4 regions of the Streptomyces sp. NPDC056580 genome follow, and region 4 is predicted to be linked to each of the others. Evidence: riboswitches for the same ligand, from Rfam matches in the RefSeq annotation. Region 4 holds a riboswitch; each other region holds the start of a gene.
The links. A riboswitch is a leader RNA that binds a small molecule or an ion and turns the genes downstream of it on or off. The one in region 4 is predicted to bind cyclic di-AMP.
Positions count from the first base shown of each region.

Region 1: it holds a riboswitch for cyclic di-AMP, as region 4 does, so the genes downstream of both, ACFQ9Z_RS10005 (peptidoglycan DD-metalloendopeptidase family protein) here and ACFQ9Z_RS31520 (transglycosylase family protein) in region 4, are expected to answer to the same signal.
Region 2: it holds a riboswitch for cyclic di-AMP, as region 4 does, so the genes downstream of both, ACFQ9Z_RS22940 (C40 family peptidase) here and ACFQ9Z_RS31520 (transglycosylase family protein) in region 4, are expected to answer to the same signal.
Region 3: it holds a riboswitch for cyclic di-AMP, as region 4 does, so the genes downstream of both, ACFQ9Z_RS36505 (M23 family metallopeptidase) here and ACFQ9Z_RS31520 (transglycosylase family protein) in region 4, are expected to answer to the same signal.

Region 1 is NZ_JBHTVE010000004.1:243,373-248,937, reverse strand. It holds gene ACFQ9Z_RS10015 (TetR/AcrR family transcriptional regulator) at 1-436, shown strand, start outside; gene ACFQ9Z_RS10010 (SGNH/GDSL hydrolase family protein) at 611-1,396, opposite strand; gene ACFQ9Z_RS10005 (peptidoglycan DD-metalloendopeptidase family protein) at 1,649-2,632, opposite strand; cyclic di-AMP (ydaO/yuaA leader) riboswitch at 2,637-2,830, opposite strand; gene ACFQ9Z_RS10000 (alpha-galactosidase) at 3,101-5,197, opposite strand; gene ACFQ9Z_RS09995 (tyrosine-protein phosphatase) at 5,369-5,565, shown strand, end outside.
Region 2 is NZ_JBHTVE010000010.1:64,071-69,635, forward strand. It holds gene pcrA (DNA helicase PcrA) at 1-1,969, opposite strand, end outside; cyclic di-AMP (ydaO/yuaA leader) riboswitch at 2,253-2,425, shown strand; gene ACFQ9Z_RS22940 (C40 family peptidase) at 2,433-3,554, shown strand; gene ACFQ9Z_RS22945 (hypothetical protein) at 3,761-4,000, shown strand; gene ACFQ9Z_RS22950 (hypothetical protein) at 4,024-4,377, opposite strand; gene ACFQ9Z_RS22955 (NlpC/P60 family protein) at 4,804-5,565, shown strand, end outside.
Region 3 is NZ_JBHTVE010000025.1:38,572-44,136, forward strand. It holds gene ACFQ9Z_RS36490 (dihydrofolate reductase family protein) at 1-1,006, shown strand, start outside; tRNA gene ACFQ9Z_RS36495 (tRNA-Met) at 1,072-1,145, shown strand; gene ACFQ9Z_RS36500 (PP2C family protein-serine/threonine phosphatase) at 1,361-2,533, shown strand; cyclic di-AMP (ydaO/yuaA leader) riboswitch at 2,769-2,935, shown strand; gene ACFQ9Z_RS36505 (M23 family metallopeptidase) at 2,945-3,991, shown strand; gene ACFQ9Z_RS36510 (aldo/keto reductase) at 4,147-5,094, shown strand; gene ACFQ9Z_RS36515 (PrsW family glutamic-type intramembrane protease) at 5,123-5,565, opposite strand, start outside.
Region 4 is NZ_JBHTVE010000016.1:134,712-140,276, forward strand. It holds gene ACFQ9Z_RS31505 (nucleoside triphosphate pyrophosphohydrolase) at 1-645, shown strand, start outside; gene ACFQ9Z_RS31510 (cytochrome P450) at 814-2,112, shown strand; gene ACFQ9Z_RS31515 (transglycosylase family protein) at 2,261-3,304, shown strand; cyclic di-AMP (ydaO/yuaA leader) riboswitch at 3,480-3,652, shown strand; gene ACFQ9Z_RS31520 (transglycosylase family protein) at 3,657-4,364, shown strand; gene eno (phosphopyruvate hydratase) at 4,704-5,565, shown strand, end outside.

The DNA of each region.
Region 1 (5,565 bases), on a different contig from region 4:
CGCCTACGCGGCCGAGGAGGACCTGACGCGGCTGCGGGCGCTGCTGGGCCGGCGGACCTCCGCGTTGCGCCGGCTGCGCGCCGCCGTGCGCTGGTACGCGCCCACGGGCCAGGCCAAGGGCTGGCGGCTGTGGATCGAGGGCTGGGCGGTGTCGCTGCGCGAGCCGGCCCTGCGGGCGGTCACCCGGGACCTCGACCAGCGCTGGAAGGCGGCGATCGCCGAAGTCGTCGCCGAGGGCGTGGCGGCGGGCGAGTTCACCTGCCCCGACCCCGCGAGCACCGCACTGCGGCTGACCGCCCTGCTCGACGGCCTGGCCGTACAGCTCACGTCCTACCCGGGCGCGGTGGCGCGCACCCGCGCCCAGGAGTGGGTGGACGACGCCCTGGCCCGTGAGCTGGGCCTGCGGCCGGGCGAACTGACCACCCGCGGACGCTGAGCCGGCCGGCCCGCGCGGAACCCCGGGCCGGGCGCCCTTCCGGGCCACCGCCCGGAAGCATCGCGCCGGCCTGACGCCGGGGAACGGGGTCGCGGGCCGGGTCCCGCCCGAGGCGCGGGCGTGCCCCGTGCCGGCACGGGGCCGGCACGGGTGCGGGCGCGCCGTGGACCGGGGTCAGGCGACCGCGGCGATGCGCGTCTTGATGTCGTCCGGCGACAGGGCGCCCTTCGCCGTGATGTGGTCCCCGGAGGACTGGCCGCGCAGCCGGCGTCCGATCCACGGGACGAGGTACTCGCGGGCCCAGTGGACGTCGTCCCGGCGGATCTCCAGGGTGCCCCGGGGCGGGAGCGGGGGCCAGGCCTGCTCCGGGTCGGCCGGGATCTCCAGGCCGAGGACCTGCCCGGCCCGCAGCGCCACGCGCGTGTGCCCCTCGGGCGAGAGGTGGAGCCGGTCGTTGTCCCAGGCCCTGCGGTCCTGGACGGACTTCAGGGACCACAGGTCCAGCACCGGGCAGCCGTACCGGTCGGCGATGGCGCGGACGTGCCCGTTGTAGGTGGCGATCTTGCCGCGCAGGTGCTTGAGCACCGGCACGCCCCGGGTGTCGAAGCCGGTCGTCACCATCACCGTGCCCGCGGCCGCCGCGAGGCGGGCGACGGCCCGCTCGAAGCGCTCGGCCACCTCGTCGGGGTCGGTGCCGGGCCGGATGATGTCGTTGCCGCCCGCGCAGAAGGAGACCAGGTCCGGAGCCAGTTCGACCGCCTGCGGGAGCTGGTGCTCGATGATCTGGTCGAGGAGCTTCCCGCGGACCGCTAGGTTGGTGTAGTTGAAGTCGCCCTCGGGGCGCCGGTCGGCGAGCAGGACCGCGAACCGGTCGGCCCAGCCCACGAACGCCCCGTCGGGCCCGGGGTCGCCGACGCCCTCGGTGAAGCTGTCCCCCACCGCCACGTACGACCCGATCACTGATGTGTTGTCACTCTTCGAATCGTCTGCCACGTCGGACCATGATTCACCTTCGGATGTGACCTACGCGACCGTAGGCAGGGGTTGACTAACGGTGAGATGAGACACCCGTAAAGAATTTGCCAACCCAGGAATAGAGCCGCTACGCGGACCGTCCGGGCACACCGGAGGCCGGACCCGGGGATCGGGGGTCCGGCCTTCGGAGGCGTGTCGGGCGGGTGGTGGTGCGTCGCGCGCCCCTGACGGGAGCGACTAGAGGGCGACGCCGTGCGAGCGCAGGTAGGCGACCGGGTCCACGTCCGAGCCGTAGTCCGGCGTGGTGCGGATCTCGAAGTGCAGGTGCGGTCCGGTCACGTTGCCGGTCGCGCCGGACAGGCCGACCTGCTGACCGGCGGTCACCGTCTGACCGGCCGACACCGAGAGCCGGGAGAGGTGGGCGTACTGGGCGTAGTAGCCGTCGTTCAGCTTGACGACGACCTGGTTGCCGTACGCGCCGCCCCAGCCGGCGGAGACGACGGTGCCGGCCCCGACGGCCTTGAGGGAGGTGCCGGTGGGGACGACGAAGTCGACGCCGGTGTGGTAGCCGCTGGACCACATGCTGCCCGCCACGTGGTAGCCGGTGCCGACGGTGGGGACCGTGACCGGCAGGGTGTAGCCGCCGGCCGGGGCGGCGGCCGGCACGGCCTCGGCCGTCCGGGCCGCGGGGGACGCCTGGGTGGCCGGGGCGGCCTTCGCCGGGGCCACCGCCCGGGCGTCCGACGGCCGCGCGGACCGCGCGGTGTCCGAGGATGCGGCGTTCGAGGTGGCGGTGTCGGAGGAGGCGGTGTCGGAGGAGGCGGAGGTCCCGGTGCGGGCCGGGGCTGCGGCCTTCTTGCCGAGCGACAGCTTCAGACCCGGGTGGATCAGCGCCGGATCCTCGCCGACGGCCTGCCGGTTGTCCGCGTAGAGCCGCTGCCAGCCGCCGCTCACACGCTGCTCGTCGGCGATCCGCGCGAGGCAGTCGCCGGACTTCACCGTGTAGGTGCGGGCACCGGCGTCCCGTTGGACGGCCGCCGTGCTCTGCACGGTCTTCACCGGCCGCACGGCCGCCCCGGTGACGGGCTGGGCGGTGGCGGCGTGCGCTCCGGCGGCCCCCAGCAGGGGCAGGGCCAGGGCGGCGCCGCCGGTTCCGGCGACGGCGATGGACCGGGTGAAACGCCGGGTCCTGGGACGGCGGTGCTTACCCTTCGCGGGCATGGCGCATTCCTCTCCGGCGCCTGCGGGGTGAGCTGTCGGGTTCGGGCTGGAGTTGCCCTGCCGCGCGATGCGCGGCTGCACCCCGAGCCTGTCGCGGAGACCGGGACAGGCGGTCGTGCCTGGTGGGTCCCCCGCTCCTGCCGATCACGGGTCATGTGTGGGGTTCCGGGCGGCGGCAGGATTCGGCGTTCCGTCCGGATCGGTGGTGAACGTAAGCGAGCTGGTGACAGGGAGACAAGCGGCCGATTCCCGGCTTTCGGGCACCAGAAGATCGAAAAGGGGGATTCGCGGTCACCGTGTGTGCATTCCGGGCCGCGCGGCTTCCTCAAGTCCCCGGCCGCTCATGGGGATCAGGTGGACATGATGAACAGCGGACGGTCACGCCTATGACGCTGCTCACACGCTCCCCCACCAGGTCCCCTCATCTCAGGACAAGTTGGAGTGAAGAATCGAACCTGGTCAGAAGGATCATATGCGGCGCAGGCGGATGACCGTCGCGTCCAGGTCGCCGCGCAGGCCGGTCCGCACCCCGTGGTGCAGCAGCACGGCACCTCGGTGCACTTCGCCCGTTTCACGGCATTCGTACGACGCCGCCGGGTCTAGTCCGCGCAGCCGCACGCGCGGTACCGGCTCGCCGTAGCTCTGCGCCTGGAGGCAGGCCAGGACCACCGTCTCGTCCCCCAGCAGGTACTGGACGGCGCTCAGGCCTCCCGCCGGGGGCCGCAGCCGGTACAGGTCGCCGCGCTGGACGAGCGGCCGGATCTCTTTGTAGAGGGCCACCCACTCACGGGCCTCGGCCAGCTCACCGTCGGTCCACTCGGTGAGGTCGCCCCCGACCCCGAGCACGCCCGCCATGGCGCTGACGAACCGGAAGCGCAATGAACTCGACCTGCCGTTGAGCTGGGTGTTGGGACTGTCGGTGACCCAGGCCGCCATCACGCGCGCGGGATGGATCTGGCTGAAACCGTGCTGGATGGCGAGCCGGTCGAGCGGGTCGGTGTTGTCGGAGGTCCACACCTGGTCCGTGCGGCTCAGCACCCCGAGGTCGATCCGCCCGCCGCCGCCCGAGCAGGACTCGAAGGCGACCCCGGGGTGGGCGGCGCGCAACCGGTCCAGCAGGGCGTACAGCGCGCGGACGTGGTCGACCCAAAGGCGCTGCGGGTACGGCTCCCCCGGCCACCCGGCGTCGGTGAAGCAGCGGTTGAAGTCCCACTTCACGTAGTCGATCGGGGCGCCGGACAGCAGGCCGTCCAGCCGCTCCCACAGGTACTCCTGGACGTCCTCGCGGGCGAGGTTGAGGACGAGCTGGTTGCGCAGTTCGGTCCGCCTGCGGCCCGGCTGGTACTGGACCCAGTCGGGGTGGGCGCGGTACAGGTCGCTGTCCGGGTTGACCATCTCCGGCTCGACCCAGACGCCGAACCTCATGCCGAGGCCGTGCACCTGGTCGGCCAGGGGCTTGAGGCCGTGCGGGAAGCGGTCCGGGTTCGGGGCCCAGTCACCGAGGCCCGCCCGGTCGCTGGTGCGGGCGCCGAACCAGCCGTCGTCGACGACGAACAGCTCGACGCCGATGCCGGCCGCCCGCCGGGCGAGCGCCGCCTGCTGCTCCTCGGAGATGTCGAAGAACGTCGCCTCCCAGGAGTTGAACAGCACCGGCCGGTCCCGCCCGGCGTCCGGGATCACGTGCGCGCGCTGGTAGGCGTGCCAGGTCCGGCTGGCCCCGCCGAAGCCGCCGTCGCTCCACAGGCCCGCGAAGACGGGGGTGGTGTACGACTCCCCCGGCTCCAGGAGCAGCAGGCCCGAGTCGTCGTGGCCGGCGCCGCCGGTGATCTGCACGCGCGCGTCCGGGAGTTGCGCGACCGCGATCCGCCAGGAGCCCGACCAGCCGAGCGCGCAGCCGTAGACCTCGCCGCGCTCCTCGGTGGCGTCGGTGTCGAGGGCGACCCAGGGCAGGTGCTGGTGGCCGGTGTGGCCGCGGCGGCTGCCGATGACCTTCTCGCCGTGGGTGAGCGGCGCGCGGGTGAGCAGGGACTCGGCGGCCCAGCGGCCGTGGAGCTGGGACAGCCGCCAGCCGTCGCGGTCGGGCAGGGTCCAGGTGGCGGCGTCGGCGCGCAGCAGTTCCACGCGCGCGTGCCCGCGGTTGTCCAGGGTGACCCAGCGCTCCACGACGTCGCCGCGCATCCGGTGGTGCAGGGTGATCGCCAGTCCGTCGTCGTCGAAGCGCAGCCGCAGCTCCGCGCCCTCGGCGCCGCCTTCCGGGCCGTCCGCCACCTCGTAGGACACGAAGTGCCACTCGGTGCCGCGCCGCTCGCCGGTGCGCACGGACAGGGCGGGACGGACGAAGCGGGGGCCGCCCTCGACGGGGTACTCCTCGCGGCCGTCGAGCGGGGACTCGAAGGGCCGGTAGCCGGGCAGCGGGCTCCGGGCCAGGGCCTCGGCGTCGGCGAGCGCGATGCGCGGGCCCCAGTGGAGGTGGAGCAGTTCGTCCGCCTCCGTCAGGTGCAGCGCGTAGCCGCTGGTGGGCCCGGTCAGGAGCCAGGTGCGACCGTTCTCGGCGATGTCCACCATCGAGACCTCACAGGTGCCAACAGATCCGCTCAGGTGCGCACATCATCGGGGCCCGTGCGCTCGGCTGGCAACGCCTGTGGACAACTCGTTGCCCGAGGTGACGGTGTCGTATCGTCGTCGCAGCGCCCGCCGGCGAACCGAGCCGGCGGGGTCCGACCGGGAGGAGCCCCCGTGACGCAGCAGGTCCCGTCGACCGAGCCCGAGCTGGCCGGCGTGCGCAACTTCCGCGACGTGGGCGGAATGCCGACCGTGGACGGCCGGCGGGTGCGCCGGGGGGTGCTGTTCCGCAGCGGCCACCTCGCGCACGCGACGGAGGAGGACGCCGCCTACCTCGGCTCCCTGGGCCTGCGCACGGTGTTCGACTTCCG
Region 2 (5,565 bases), on a different contig from region 4:
TCAGGAAGACCACCGGGAACTCCAGGCCCTTGGCGGTGTGCAAGGTCATCAGGGTGATGACGCCGTCGCCGTCCTCCTCGTCCGGGATCTGGTCGGAGTCGGCGACCAGCGCGACCTGTTCCAGGAAGTCGGCCAGCGTGCCCGCCTCCCCCTCCGCGCGTTCCTGCTCGAACTCCAGGGCCACCGCGGCGAGTTCCTGCAGGTTCTCGATGCGGGTCTCGTCCTGCGGGTCGGTGGAGTTCTGCAGCTCGGCGAGGTAGCCGGTCCGTTCGAGTATGGCCTCCAGCACGGTCGCCGGTCCGGCGCCGGACTCCACGATGGTCCGCAGGTCCTCCATCAGCGTGTTGAACCGCTTGACCGCGTTGGTGGAGCGCGCGGCCATGCCGTAGGCCTCGTCCACACGCTTGAGCGCCTGCGGGAAGCTGATCTTCTCGCGCTGGGCGAGGGCGTCGATCATCGCTTCGGCGCGCTCTCCGATGCCGCGCTTGGGCACGTTGAGGATGCGGCGCAGCGGCACGGAGTCCTCGGGGTTGGCGAGGACGCGCAGGTAGGCCAGGACGTCCCGGACCTCCTTGCGCTCGTAGAAGCGGACGCCGCCGACGACCTTGTAGGGCAGGCCGACTCGGATGAAGACCTCTTCGAAGACACGGGACTGGGCGTTCGTGCGGTAGAAGACGGCGACGTCCCCCGCCTTCGCGTCGCCCGCGTCGGTGAGGCGGTCTATCTCGTCGGCGACGAACTGGGCCTCGTCGTGCTCGGTGTCGGCGACGTAGCCGGTGATCCGCGCGCCCTGGCCGGCGTTGGTCCACAGGTTCTTCGGGCGGCGGGACTCGTTGCGCTCGATGACCGCGTTGGCGGCGGACAGGATGGTCTGCGTGGAGCGGTAGTTCTGCTCCAGCAGGATCGTCGTCGCGTCCGGGTAGTCCTCCTCGAATTGGAGGATGTTGCGGATCGTCGCGCCCCGGAAGGCGTAGATCGACTGGTCCGCGTCACCCACCACGCACAGCTCGGCGGGCGGCAGGTCGTACTCGCCGGGCGGTGCGTCCTCGTCGTGCTGCCCGGTGCCCACCAGCTCGCGGACCAGGGCGTACTGCGCGTGGTTGGTGTCCTGGTACTCGTCGACCAGGACGTGCCGGAAGCGGCGGCGGTAGTGCTCGGCCACGTCCGGGAAGGCGCGCAGCAGGTTGACCGTGGTCATGATCAGGTCGTCGAAGTCCAGCGCGTTGGCCTCGCGCAGTCTCGACTGGTAGAGCGCGTAGGCCTGGGCGAGGGTCTTCTCGAAGCCGTCGGTGGCCTGGGCGGCGAAGTCCTCCTCGTCGATCAGCTCGTTCTTCAGGTTGCTGATCTTGGCGCTGAAGGACTTCGGCGGGAAGCGCTTGGGATCGAGGTCGAGGTCGCGGCAGACCAGGGCCATCAGGCGCTTGGAGTCGGCGGCGTCGTAGATCGAGAAGGACGACGTGAAGCCGAGCTTCTTCGACTCGCGGCGCAGGATGCGCACGCACGCGCTGTGGAAGGTCATCACCCACATCGCGTTGGCGCGCGGGCCGACGAGCTGCTCGACCCGCTCCTTCATCTCGCCCGCGGCCTTGTTGGTGAAGGTGATCGCGAGGATCTGCCCCGGGTGCACGTCGCGCGCGGCGAGCAGGTGGGCGATGCGGTGGGTGAGGACGCGCGTCTTGCCGGAGCCGGCGCCGGCCACGATGAGCAGCGGCGAGCCGGCGTGGACGACCGCGGCGCGCTGGTTGTCGTTGAGCCCCGCCAGCAGCGCGTCCGCGTCGATCACGGGACGCGGGGCGCCGTCGCGGTAGTGGGCGTCCCGGTCCGGCGGCACGTCGAACTTCCCGCCGAACAGATCGTCCGGAAGGGGCTCCGGGGCGTGATCGTCCTCGGGCGGCGGCGGGGGCTCCTCCGCGTGCCCGCGAGGGGCCTGGAGGTCCGCCAGGAAGCTGTCGTCAAAGAGGCTGCTCATCGCTCTACGAGTCTAGGGGCCCGCACCGACAACCGGTCCCGACAGCGGAAAGTCGGCGCCCGTGAGGTGCGCGACAGGACACGGCAGCGGCACGCCGGCAACCTCGCCACGGGCGCGGCCGGGCCGCTCACCCTGCGGAAGCGCCTTGTCACGCCGGTGTGAGACTTGCCCGGGGGCACGGAAATGTATCGGACATATGGCACGGCAACCTTCACAGGAGTCACACGAGTTGGCTAGGTTGCCGTCAGGCCGCACGACCCCTACCGGCGAACCTCGCCGGGCCGCGCGGCCTCCGCCGAGTCCGGTGCGCCCCTTCGCGGCGGCCGGAGCCGGGGACCCACCGATCCTGGGGTGAATCGGCCGACTCCCGCCCGGGACGACGCCGTAGGGCAACCCTTCCGAACCACCCGCCCGAACCCGACAGCTAACCCGGTAGGCGGCACGTTGGAAGGAGTCGCCTCCCTTGGCGTCGCACCGCAAGCCGGGTCCCCCGGGGGCCCGTGGGACGGGCATCCGCACCCCTGTCCTGGCCACCGCCGCGCTCACCTCCGTGGCCGTCCTGTCCCAGACGGCCGGGGCCGCACCGGCCTCCGCGTCCGCCCCCGCGGGCGACGCCAGGCCGAGCGCGGAGGAGATCGAGAAGAAGATCGACGAGCTGTACCGCAGGGCGGATCCGGAGGAGGAGCCGGCGGCCGTGCAGCGGGGACGCGCCGAGACCCCGCGCCCGGAGGCCGTACGGCGTCCGGGACTGTTCAGCAAGGCCCGCGAGGGACTGGTTCCGTTCACCGCGGCACCTGAGACGGCCACCTCGCTGCTCGCCGATTTCCCGGAGGACCACTTCGCCCAGAGCCGGCTGATGAACCGGCTGGCCTCCCGGGTGAAGGGTGCCTCCGAGCGCGGGAAGCCCCCCGCCCCCGCGGCCGCCGACGCCCCTGAGGCGTCCGAGGCGCCGGCCGCGGCGTCGTACGACGTGAAGACGGCCAAGGCGGCCGTCCAGCACAAGCTCGCGACGGCGCGCGCGCTCCTGACCCACCTCACGGCACCGGTCACGGCACCGGACCCCGCACCGGTTCCGGCTGCGGTTTCCGCTCCGGCGCGGGCGCGGGCTCGGGCTCTGACTCCGGCCGGATCCTCGGCCCCGACGCCGGCTTCCGCCCCCGTCACGGAACAGGCGCGCTCCGCCGCGCCGCCGGTGAGCGTGCCGCCCGTCGTCCCGCCGGCGCCCGTCACCAAGGCCGAGAAGGCCATCGCCTTCGCCCGCGCGCAGATCGGCAAGCCGTACGTCGCCGGTGCCAGCGGACCCGGCTCCTACGACTGCTCCGGGCTCACCCAGGCCGCCTGGAAGGCCGCCGGCGTCACCCTGCCGCGTGCCGCACGTGACCAGGCCGCCATGGGCACCACCGTCCCGCTCGCCGAAGCCCGCCCGGGTGACCTGGTCTTCTTCGGCGACGACAGCAGCCATGCGGGCCTCCTCACCGGCGACGGGACGATGATCCACGCCCCGCGGCCCGGTGCGTACGTCCGCGAGGAGCCGGTCCACCTGTACGGCGAGCCGGTCGCCCACCGGGTGGTGCGCCCGGCCTGACGGTGCTCTTTTCGGGCCCCACGCGCGCGTGCCCCACGGGCGACCGCGCTGCCGCCGCCTGGCATCGGGCGCATGCCCGTGCCCGGCTTCTCCGGTCGGCGCACGTGGTGGCAGGGGCGTCCGACGGCGGCGGGAGCCGCCGTCATGGCGAGCGGCATCGTGTCGGTGGGCCTGCATCTGACCGGTTCCGAGGCGGTTTCCCAGGCGTGGCCCTGCTGGTCGCCGAGGCGGCCAGGCCGCGGCTGCGTTACGACGTGCGGCGGTGGTCGACGGTGTTCCCGGTGGGCAGGACGGCCACGTCGACCCTGTCGGCCGGGACGGCCCCGGCCCTCGGGTGGCTGAAGCAGCCCGGCCAGGCGCCGGTGTGGCTGGCGGTGGCGCTGTGCCTGGTGGTCGCGGCAGGCGCGGTGCACGCGGCCCGCACCGGCCTCCTCAGGGCGGGCTGAGCCTCACGGCCACAGCACGGGCATCATGTCCACAGCACGGCGATGAAGATGTTCACCACGGTCAGCAGACCCACGAGCCCGAAAACGCGCTTGTCCACCTTCTCCTCGTCGCGCTGGACGTAGACCAGCGCGAGGATCACGATCAGCAGGGCCAGCTTCACGCCGATCTTGACGGTGTTGACGTGGTGGCCGTCGGCCTCGTTGAGCCCGACCAGGGCCACGCCGGTGACCAGCATGGTGAACGCGCCGTGCAGCATTCCCGGGACGAACCGGGCCGTGCCCTGGCCCATCGCCTTCATCTGGGTGAGGAAACCGCCGAGCAGCGCGGCGATGCCGATGATGTGCAGGCCGACGAAGAGATGGATGAGTACGTCCATGACCCCGGAGCCTAATGAGGGGGTCCCAGGCGGCCGGCCACCGGGCCCGTCCCACGACCCGGAACCGGCGCGGATGATCTTGCATATATGCGCCGCATAGCACCACAGGGTTCCCGCGGGCCCCGTGACGCGCGCTTCGGTCACTACGGAGCGTCAAGGCGGCAGCCATAGCTCGGCGAGGCGATCACGGACTCGCTCAGCCCGGTCCGTCTCGGTCAGTTCCGTACAGTGCGTTACCGGGCTGTCACAATGCGGCCTAACGTCCTCCCCCAGGTGACCGGCTTCCCACCGCCGTCCGGGCCAGGGGCGGCCGCCGGCCGCCTCCGCCGAGAAAGGTCCGGCGGCGGCCCGTTCCCCTGTGCGGGCCGCCGCCGGACACACCGACCTCTCGGCCGCAGAGGTCCATGGAAGGACGTGACGGTCCAGGTGGCAGCGCACCGAAAGCCCCGACAGCGCTCACTCGGCGGCAACACGGCCCGTACGGCCGTGACCCTCGCCCTGGCGGGCGCGGCCACCGCGACGGCCTTCGAGGGCACGGGCAACGCCGAACCGCAGCTGACTCCGGCCCAGGTGAAGGCCAAGGTCGACAAGCTGTACCAGGAGGCGGAGACCGCCACCCAGCGGTACGACGGGGCGAAGGAGAGGACGGACGCGACCCAGCGGCGGCTGAACTCTCTGCGGGACGAGGCCGCCCGCAGACAGCAGCGGCTCAACACGGCGCGCGACGCGCTGGGTTCGGTGGCGGCCGCGCAGTACCGCGACGGCGCGATCGACCCTTCCTGGCAGCTGGCGCTGTCCAGCGACCCCGACCGGTACCTGGACGGGGCCGCGCTCGCGGAACGGGTGGGCGACCGGCAGGCCGGGGCGGTGGCGCGGGTGCGCGAACAGCTCCGTGAGATCGAGCAGTTACGCGGCGCCGCTCGCGTCGAGCTGAAGTCGCTGCGGTCGCGGCAGGCGGAGGTGCGGCGGCACAAGCAGACGGTCACCGCGAAACTCGCGGAGGCGCGCAGGCTGCTGGCACGGCTCACTCCCCCGGAGCGCACGCAGATCACCGGCGACGGCGCCGCCGCCGACCACGCCTCGCGCTCGGCCTCCGACGCCCGGGCGGCCCTGGAGCAGGCGGGGCCCGTTCCCTCCGGCTCCCGTGCGGCGGCGGCCGTCGCCTACGCCTACCAGAAGCTCGGCAGC
Region 3 (5,565 bases), on a different contig from region 4:
GGCCGACGCCATCCTGATCGGCGCCGGCACCCTTCGCGCCGACAACCCCCGGCTCCTGGTCAACTCGCCCGAGCGCCGCGCCGCCCGGGTGGCCGCGGGCCGGCCCGAGTACCCGCTGAAGATCGCGGTCACCGCCTCCGGGGATCTCGACCCCGCCGCCGCCTTCTGGCACACCGGCGGGGAGAAGCTCGTGTACACCACGGACCGGGGCGCCGTACGGGCCGCCCGCGCCCTCGGCCGGACCGCCGACGTGGTCCCCCTCGGCCCCGCGCTCGACTGGCGGACCCTGCTGGAACACCTGCACGACGTGCGCGGGGTGCGGCGCCTGATGGTCGAGGGTGGCGGGACCGTCCACACCCAGCTCCTCCAGCAGGGCCTCGCCGACGAACTCCAGCTCGTCCTCGCCCCGCTGTTCGTCGGCGACCCGGCCGCCCCGCGCCTGTTCGGCCCGGGGGCGTACCAGGGCGGCCGGCTCCGGCTCACCGAGTCCCGCCGGATCGAGGACGTCGTCCTCATGCGCTACGAACCCACCGCCCCCGGCGCCGGCCCCTTGCCCGCCGCCGCCGACCGGCACTGGCTGGCCGCCGCCTGCGAGCTGGCCGCCCTGTGCCCGCCGTCCCGCACGGCGTTCAGCGTCGGCGCTGTGGTGGTGGCCGCCGACGGCACCGAGCTGGCCCGCGGCCACTCGCGCGAGGGCGGCGACCCGGTGGTGCACGCCGAGGAGGCGGCCCTGGCGAAGCTCGATCCCGCCGACCCGCGGCTGCCCGGCGCCACCGTCTACAGCAGCCTGGAGCCCTGCTCCCGCCGCGCCTCCCGGCCCGCGCCCTGCGCCGAACTGATCCTGCGCGCGGGCGTGCGCCGGGTGGTCACGGCCTGGCGCGAGCCGGACACCTTCGTGCCGGGCGCCGACGGCACCGGGGTGCTGGCGGCCGCCGGCGTGGACGTCGTCCTGCTGCCCGAGTACGAGGGTCAGGCCAAGGCGCCGAACGCCCATCTGCTGCCCTGAGCGGCGCCGCGCGGAAACGTGTGCGCGGACCACCCCGAACATGGCGTATGCTTGAGACACAACGACGCGGGGTGGAGCAGCTCGGTAGCTCGCTGGGCTCATAACCCAGAGGTCGCAGGTTCAAATCCTGTCCCCGCTACTGAAGGCCCAGGGCCGGGATCCAGTTCATGGATCCCGGCCCTGGGTGTTTTCCGCCGTGCTCCCGGCCGGGGCCGGAAAGGCCGCCTCACGAGTCGAGTGGCGTACGTCACAGCAGGTCATCCGCTCGGGCCACAGCAGTCGCCCGCCTCCCCTGGCCCCGCCACGCTGGTCGTACGTCGAGGACACGGGAGACCAGCAGTGCGCCCTGGTGAGGTGGAGGAGAATCCGTGCGCCAGGGCGGGGAGCCGGTCCCCCGGCGACCCCGCTCCGCACCCGGACCCCGGCACCGGCCGTACGCCCCGCCCGTCCGAGCGGGCCCGCCGCGCCGGCCCGCGCACCCTGCCGCGTGCCCTCTCCCCCCTGCTCATAGCCGGCGGCCTGCTGTACGACCTGCTCACCCCGCGCGCCTTCACCGCCGTGCCCTTCTTCACGGCCGCCCCGCTGGTCGCCGCGCCCCTGGCCTCGCTGCGCACCACGCTCCTCACCGGGCTGGCCGCGCTGGCCGCCACCTGCGTGATGCACGCCCGCTTCGGTCCGGGTCTGGGCGTCGACACCGTCACCCAGATGGTCACCGTGGCGACGGTCGCCCTGCTGGCCGCCGTCATCAACCGTGTCGTACGCCTCGGCGACCGGCGGCTCGCCTCCGTCCGGGAGATCGCCGAGGCCGCCCAGCGGGCCGTGCTGCCCGAGCCCGCCGCCCGCATCGCCGGCTTCGACATCGCGGCCCGCTACGAGGCGGCGCAGGAGGGGGCGTTCATCGGCGGCGACCTGTACGCGGTGCAGGACGGCCCGTACGGCGTGCGGCTGGTCGTCGGGGACGTGCGGGGCAAGGGCATCGGGGCGGTCGCCGCCGTCGCCGTGGTGCTCGGCGCGTTCCGGGAGGCCGCCGAGCAGGAGGCCACTCTGGAGGGGGTGGCCGGGCGGCTGGAGCGCGCCCTGGCCCGCGAGGGCGCCCGGCGCGACGGAGTCGAGGCCGCCGAGGGCTTCACCACCGCGGTCCTCGCCGAACTGCCGCCGGGGGAGGGGGTGGTGCGCATCGTCAACCGCGGCCATCCACCGCCCCTGCTGCTGCACGCCGACGGTACCCTGCGCGTCCTGGCCGCGGACGAACCCGCGCTGCCGCTCGGCATGGGCGACCTGGGCCGGTGGCCCGACCACGCGGCCCGGTACCGCTTCCCGGGCGGCGCCACCCTGCTGCTCCACACCGACGGCCTGTCCGAGGCCCGTGACGCCCACGGCCGGTTCTACGACCCGGTGCGCCGGCTCGCCGGGCGCCGCTTCCCCGACCCGCGCACACTGCTCGCCCGGCTCGCCGCGGAGGTCGGGCGGCACTCCGGGGGCGGCATGGCGGACGACATGGCGCTGCTGGCCGTCAGACGCCCCTGACGGAATGTGACCGAAAGTGATCGGACGACAGCCCTCCGCTTAGCGTCTGAGTCACCATCAAAAACGACGTGACTCATGGACGACGGTCAACTCGCCCGTTTTCCACCGGTCGTGCCGCCTACGTCCACCATGAAGCGCGTTAATGATCAAGCCGAACGGCTTGGAATCTCACAGGTGGGTCTATTAACGTTCGATAACGCAGCGCGGTCGTCCCAGCCGTCACAAGAGGCGGCTCCGTGCGCACGCGCCGAATCCCGCGAGGGAACCGGGGAACCACCACCTTGGGGTGAATCACGCGGATGCCACCGTGAACCGATCCGGTTCCCGGTACGTATACGCGCGTAGGAGACCTTCCTGCTCCGAACCCGTCAGCTAACCCGGTAGGCGGAGGAGGGAAAGGAGAACGCCCGCGTGGCGTCCAACCGGCCTGCCCCCGAGGCCCCGTTCGTGCCCGGCCAGCGTGACACCGAAACGTTCGGCTACGGCGGTTACCGCGCCGAAGAGGGCCCCTGGGAGGAGTGGAACCCCACCGAGGAGTCCATCCGCCCCGTACGCGGCCGGCACCGCGTCGCCAAGCAGCGCGGCGGCGGACTCGCCCGCAGCTCCACCGTCCTCGGCGTCGGCGTCATCGCGGCCGTCGGCGCGGGCGGCATGGCCAGCGCCCAGACCGGCAAGCCGCCGGTGTCCATCTCGATGCCGGACCTGCCCTCCGTCGGCTCCCTCTTCGACGACGGCCCCTCCGATGTGCCCAAGGCCACCGAGGCCTCGCTGAGCACGGTCGGCACCACCACCACCACCGCCGCCGGCGACCAGCAGGAAGCCTCCGACGCGGGCGAGACCCTGCGCAACCGGATCATGGCCCAGGCCGAGCAGCAGCAGAGCAGGGCCGACTCCAGGGCCGCTGCCGTCGCCGCGGCCGCCGCCGAGAAGCAGGCCGCCGAGGCGGCCGCCAAGGCGCAGAAGGAAGCCGCCGCCAAGGCCGCCGAGGCCAAGAAGGAGGCGGAGGCCGCGGCCGAGAAGAAGGCCGAGGAGGAGCGGCTGGCCGCGCTGGCCAAGCAGTACACGCTGCCGACCTCGTCGTACACGATCACCTCGACCTTCGGCCAGGCCGGCTCGATGTGGTCCTCCGGGTACCACACCGGCCTCGACTTCGCCGCGCCCACCGGCACCCTGATCAAGGCCATCCACAGCGGCACCGTCACCGAGGCGGGCTGGGCCGGTTCCTACGGCTACCGCACCATCCTCACCCTCGACGACGGCACCGAGCTCTGGTTCTGCCACCAGTCCTCGATCAGCGTCTCCGTCGGCCAGAAGGTCAGCACCGGCGACGTCATCGGCCGCGTCGGCGCCACCGGCAACGTCACCGGCCCGCACCTGCACCTCGAGGTCCACCCCGGCGGCGCCGCCACCGGCATCGACCCGATGGCGTGGCTTCGCGACAAGGGCCTCAACCCCTGAGCCCGGCCCGAGCCTCCTGACCCCGTCCGGCACCCCGAACCGCCTCCCCGGCGGCCCTGACTCCATCCCCCCGGCGTCAGGGCCGCCGGTCGCGTTCCGGCATCCGTCGCGCGGTTCCGGAATGAGCGGTACCGGATTGATCGTTGTAACAAGGCATGACTGTCCAACTGCGCAAACTCGGCTCCTCCGACCTCGAGGTCTTCCCGCTCGCCCTCGGCGGCAACGTCTTCGGCTGGACCGCCGACGAGAAGACCTCCTTCGACGTCCTCGACGCCTACACGGCGGCCGGCGGCAACTTCGTCGACACCGCCGACTCCTACTCGGCGTGGATCGAGGGCAACAAGGGCGGTGAGTCGGAGACCATCATCGGCAAGTGGGTCAAGGCCCGCGGCAACCGCTCCGACGTCGTCATCGCGACCAAGGTCAGCCAGCACCCGGAGTACCAGGGGCTGAGCGCGGCCAACATCAGGGCCGCCGCCGACGCCTCCCTGCGGCGCCTGGACACCGACTACATCGACCTCTACTACACGCACTTCGACAAGCCCGAGGTGCCGGTGGAGGAGATCGTCGGCGCCCTGGACGAGCTGGTGAAGGCGGGCAAGGTCCGCCAGATCGCCGCCTCCAACATCAGCCCGGAGCGGCTGCGGGCCTCCCTCGACTTCTCCGACCGGGAGGGCCTGGCCCGGTACGTCGCCCTCCAGCCCCACTACAACCTGGTCTCCCGCGACACCTACGAGGGGCCGCTGCAGGACCTCGCCGCCCGTGAGGGCCTCGCGGCGGTCCCGTACTTCTCGCTCGCCTCCGGCTTCCTGACCGGCAAGTACCGCCCCGGCACGACGGTCGACAGCGCCCGCGCCGGCTCGGCCGCCAAGCACCTGGAGTCCGAGCGCGGTCAGCGGGTGCTCACGGCCCTGGACGAGGTCGCCGCCGCCCACGACGTCCCGGTCGCCACGGTCGCCCTCGCCTGGCTGGCCGCCCAGCCGACGGTCACGGCTCCCATCGCCTCGGCCCGCACGGTGGAACAGCTCCCGGCGCTGCTGGGCGTGGCGGAGCTGCGGCTCTCTCAGCAGGAGCTGGACCGGCTGACCCAGGCCTCCGCCTGATCCACGGCCGGGGGCGGCGGGAGGCGCCCTAGGACCGGTACGGGTTGTGCCGGGGGTACGGGTCCGGCGGCCCGTACGCATCGCCGTACGGCACCGCCCGGTCTCCCTGGGGCGCCGCCGGATATCCGTACGGCGCCGGCCGCCCGTACGGCACCGCCGGGTTCGGCTGCCCGTACGCCGCCGGGTATCCGTACGCCGCGGGGTGCCCGTAGGCCGCCGGGCGGCCGGAAGGCGCCGCCGGGTATCCGTACCGCGCCCAGTGCGCGGTCACCCTCGGCACCGGTGCCACGGTCGTGGCCGCGTGCTCCAGCGCCGGCCGGGCCACCTCACGGCGCCGCCACAGCTCGGCGAGCAGCTCCCGCTCCCGGGCCACGGCGCCCGCGCCGGCCCGCCCCCGGCGCCCCCGGTGCCGCAGGAAGGCCAGCGAGGTGGCGTACGCCTCGTACTGCGCGACGGCCCGCGCGGCGGGCC
Region 4 (5,565 bases):
CCCGAGCTGGAGCTGCTGCCCGCCTCCTACGACCTGCCCGGCGCCCGCTTCCTCGACCTCGTCCAGGTCATGGACCGCATCCGCCTGGAGTGCCCCTGGTCGTCCCGGCAGACCCACCTGGGCCTGGCGAAGTACGGCATCGAGGAGGCGTACGAGCTGGTCGAGGCGATCGAGGCCGGTGACCGCGAGGAGCTCCGCGAGGAACTGGGCGACGTCCTGCTCCAGGTCGTCTTCCACTCCCGCATCGCCGAGGAGGACCCCGAGGCGCCGTTCTCCGTCGACGACGTGGCCGGCGGCATCGTCGCCAAGCTGATCCACCGCCACCCGCACGTCTTCGGCGACGAGACGGCCGAGACCCCGGAGGACGTCAAGGAGCACTGGCTGCGCACCAAGGCCGAGGAGAAGCGGCGCACCTCGGTCACCGAGGGCGTCCCCCTCGGCCAGCCCGGTCTCGCCCTCGCCGCCAAGCTCGCCTCCCGCACCCGCACGGCGGGCCTGGAGGTGCCGCTGCCCGAGGGCGAGGGCATCGGCTACGAGCTGCTCGCCCTGGCCGTCCGGGCGGAGGCGGACGGCGTGGACCCGGAGGCGGCACTGCGGGCGGCGGCACGGGTGTACCGGGACGCGATACGGGCCGCCGAGAGCTGACCCCCGCCCCGGACCGCCGCGCGCCGGGGACGCGGCCCGCCCTCTCCGTCCCGTGCGCGGGCGGCCGGGGGGCGTGCGGGAAGCGGTGGTTGAGCGAGGGTGCGGGCGGGCACGGGTGCGGGCGGTGGCCGGGGCGGAGCGGCCGTCCGCGACCGGTACCGTCGGGGAGTGACCCACCAGCCCGACCAGCCCAACCCGCCCAGCGCCGCCCCGGAACTGTTCACCTGGGAGTTCGCCGCCGACCCCTACCCCGCCTACGCCTGGCTGCGCGAGCACGAGCCCGTGCGCCGGACGCGGCTGCCCAGCGGGGTCGAGGCCTGGCTGGTCACCCGGTACGCCGACGCCCGGCAGGCCCTCGCCGACCAGCGGCTGAGCAAGAACCCCGCGCACCACGACGAGCCCGAGCACGCCAAGGGCAAGACCGGCATCCCGGGCGAGCGCAAGGCCGACCTGATGACGCACCTGCTGAACATCGACCCGCCGGACCACACCCGGCTGCGCAGGCTGGTCAGCAAGGCGTTCACGCCCCGCAGGGTGGCCGAGTTCGCGCCCCGCGTGCAGGAGCTGACCGACGACCTGATCGACCGGTTCGCCAGGACGGGCTCCGCCGACCTCATCCACGAGTTCGCCTTCCCGCTGCCCATCTACGCTATCTGCGACCTGCTCGGCGTCCCGCGCGAGGACCAGGACGACTTCCGCGACTGGGCCGGCATGATGATCAGGCACGGGGGAGGGCCGCGCGGCGGGGTCGCGCGGTCGGTGAAGAAGATGCGCGGCTACCTCGCCGAGCTGATCCACCGCAAGCGTGCGGCGCTGCCGGCCGAGCCCACCCCGGGGGAGGACCTGATCTCCGGCCTCATCCGCGCCTCCGACCACGGTGAGCACCTCACCGAGAACGAGGCCGCCGCGATGGCCTTCATCCTCCTGTTCGCCGGCTTCGAGACGACCGTCAACCTCATCGGCAACGGCACCTACGCCCTGCTCACCCACCCCGGACAGCGCCGGCGGCTGCAGGACTCCCTGGCCCGCGGCGAACAGGGCCTGCTGGAGACCGGCGTCGAGGAACTGCTGCGCTACGACGGCCCGGTCGAGCTGGCAACGTGGCGGTTCGCCACCCGGCCGCTCACTCTCGGCGGGCAGGAGATCGCGGCCGGCGACCCGGTGCTCGTCGTCCTGGCCGCCGCCGACCGGGACCCGGAGCGGTTCGCCGGCCCGGACGTCCTCGACCTCGCCCGCGGGGACAACCAGCACCTCGGCTACGGCCACGGCATCCACTACTGCCTGGGCGCCCCACTCGCCCGCCTGGAGGGCCGGACCGCACTCGCCACGCTGCTCACCCGCCTGCCCGACCTGCGGCTCGCGGCCGATCCGGCCGATCTGCGCTGGCGCGGCGGGCTCATCATGCGCGGGCTGCGCACCCTGCCCGTGGAGTTCACCCCGGCCACGGAAAAGGTCGTACGACCTTGAACATGACGGGCGTTCAACTTCGTGATCTTCATGTGATCTGCGCGGCATGAACTTGTGACAAGTGATCGTGTGCCTATACGTTCACCCATCAGCGCGGCCCGAGCACCATGCGCCGCGCCGGTCCCGTTGTCGCACGAAAGGCTTCCGCATGCTCTCCGGGAACGGTCGTCACCGTCGCCCCCGTCAGGCTCCGGCTCTTCTCGTCGCGGCCGGAGTGACCGGCTCAGCCATCGCCATCCCGCTCCTCGGCGCCGCGAGCGCCAACGCGGCCGACGGCACCACCTGGGACAAGGTGGCCGAGTGCGAGAGCGGCGGCTCCTGGAGCGCCGACACCGCCAACGGCTACTACGGCGGACTGCAGATATCCCAGGAGGACTGGGCCGCCTACGGCGGCACCGAGTTCGCCGCCACCGCCGACCTGGCCAGCCGCTCGCAGCAGATCGCCGTCGCCGAGAGGATCCTCGCCGACAAGGGCACCACGCCCTGGGCCACCTGCGCCCTGCTCTCCGGCCTGACCTCCGACTCCGGGTCCCTGAACGTCGACACGGGCGTCGGAGGCTCCGGGAAGTCCGACACGGGCAAGCCGGACTCCGGCGACGAATCCGGCTCCACGGACCCGTCCGGTTCCGCCGGTGACTCCGAATCATCCGGTCTGCCGGACTCCTCCTCGTCCGGCACCCCCTCGTCCGACCCCTCCTCGGACGCGGCCGGCAAGACGTCCTCGGACGCGGGCAAGCACACCGGCTCCCAGAAGCAGGACAAGGGTGCGAACACCCCCGATCCCGGCGAATCCACCTCCCCGCGCGTCGGGGGGTCGCAGGCGAGCGAGTCCGCGACTACCGACCCTGTCGAGGAGGAGTCGGACAATTCGTTGCAGGCGGGCGGTTCTTGGAGCCTCGTCGACACCGGGGCGCTCGGTAGTGGCGGACGTCACCGCGGTGAAAGTGCGGACGAAAGCGTGACAAACGGTCAGGAGGTCGCCTCGTCGGGCAAACACGCCTCCGGGGGTGCGGACACCTACACGGTCCGCCAGGGCGACACCCTCGCCTCCATCGCCGACTCCCTTCACGTGGACGGCGGATGGCACCGTCTGTACACGCTGAACGAGAAGGCGGTCGGCGGCGACCCGGACAACATCTCCGCCGGTCAGACCCTGGTAGTCGGTAACGAAACGGGCGAAAAGCAGGGGTAGTTGACGCCCGGATTGATCACTGATGTCCGTTTCGGTGAAAGTGTGGGATGAGTCTCAGAAGCCCTGATCGTCTTTGAAATTCCGTCGATCACGTGTCTACGGTCGTGACTGCTCGTCACCACGAGCCCCGGCTGTCGCAACGCCGAATCCTGCCAGCGGCCGCCCGGGAACAGTCGTCGCGCAAGCGCCGTAGGCAGGAGCGGGGGACCCAAGGTAAGTGCCGGAACGGCCGTCAGCGCCGGAACCGGCTAGGGGTGGAGCCGCGGCCCGCGAGAGCGGGCACGCGGCCGGGCAACTCAACCGGCCCGAACCCGACAGCTCACCTCGCAGGCGTCGGTGAGGGGATCCATCCATGCTGTTCTCCAGCAAGGGCAAGCACCGTCGTCCGTCCAAGGCCACCCGGGCCATCGCGCTCGCCGGTGTGACCGGCGCCGCCGTCGCCGCCCCGCTGATGGCGGCCGGCAACGCCTCCGCCGCCACCACCTCCGAGTGGGACGCGGTCGCCCAGTGCGAGTCCGGTGGCAACTGGTCCATCAACACCGGCAACGGCTACTACGGCGGTCTGCAGTTCTCCGCCTCCACCTGGGCCGCCTACGGCGGCACGCAGTACGCCGCGCAGGCCAACCAGGCGGGCAAGGCCCAGCAGATAGCCGTCGCCGAGAAGGTCCTCGCCTCCCAGGGCAAGGGCGCCTGGCCGGTGTGCGGCAAGGGCCTTTCGGGCACCCCCTACAACGGTTCCGCCCCGAGCGGCTCCTCGCAGGGCACCTCCTCGCAGGGCACCTCCTCGGGCGGCACCGCCACCCGCTCCACCGACCAGCAGGCCGCCTCCCGCTCCAGCGAGCGGCCGGCCGCGAGCGCCAAGAAGACCGTCACCACCCCGACCGGCAAGAAGGTCAAGAAGGGCGACGGCGAGTACAAGGTGGTCAAGGGCGACACCCTCGGCACCATCGCCGACAAGCACCACGTCCAGGGCGGCTGGCAGAAGCTCTTCGAGCTGAACAAGGACATCGTCGACGACGCCGACCTCATCTACCCGGGCCAGCAGCTCCACCTGAAGTGACACCTGGCTCCTGACGGAACCACAGTGCCCTCACAAGGCCGTCCCCCAAGCAGAACGCCTCGTGAGGGCCGTTCCTCCCGTCCCCCACGGGCTCCCCGCCCCGGTGCGTTCTCCCCCGTACGCACCGGGGTGGGGCTGTTTTCGTCCCCGCTCTCGCCGGGCGTGTTCGCGGTACCCCGCCCGGACCCCTTTGTTCCGGGCAGGAACAATGGGTACCGTCTCCTTGTCCACGGGGCGGTCGGTCGGTGGCCGACGCCCCCTGGACGGTTAGGCTCTAGTCGCAAGGCGCAGCCGTGAGGCAGCCCGCCCCGCACTTCCAGCGTCACATCCAAGAAGGAGATGCTCGTGCCGTCCATCGACGTCGTCGTAGCCCGGGAAATCCTGGACTCCCGAGGCAACCCCACGGTCGAGGTCGAGGTCGGCCTCGACGACGGCAGCACGGGTCGTGCCGCCGTTCCGTCCGGTGCCTCCACCGGTGCCTTCGAGGCCATCGAGCTCCGTGACGGCGACCCCAACCGCTACCAGGGCAAGGGCGTCGAGAAGGCCGTCCTCGCCGTCATCGAGCAGATCGGCCCGGAGCTGGTCGGCTACGACGCCACCGAGCAGCGCCTGATCGACCAGGCCATGTTCGACCTGGACGCCACCGACAACAAGGGCTCGCTCGGCGCCAACGCCATCCTCGGCGTCTCCCTCGCCGTCGCGCACGCCGCCTCCGAGGCCAGCGACCTGCCGCTGTTCCGCTACCTGGGCGGCCCGAACGCGCACCTGCTGCCGGTGCCGATGATGAACATCCTGAACGGCGGCTCGCACGCCGACTCCAACGTGGACATCCAGGAGTTCATGATCGCGCCCGTGGGCGCCGAGTCCTTCTCCGAGGCCCTGCGCTGGGGCACCGAGGTCTACCACACCCTGAAGAAGGTCCTGAAGAGCAAGGGCCTGTCCACCGGCCTCGGCGACGAGGGCGGCTTCGCCCCGAACCTCGGCTCCAACCGCGAGGCCCTCGACCTCATCCTGGAGGCGATCAAGGAAGCCGGTTACGCGCCCGGCGAGCAGATCGCCCTCGCGCTCGACGTCGCCGCCTCCGAGTTCTACAAGGACGGCAAGTACCTCTTCGAGGGCAAGGACCGCTCCGCCGCCGAGATGACGGAGTACTACGAGGAGCTCGTCGCGGCCTACCCGCTCGTCTCCATCGAGGACCCGC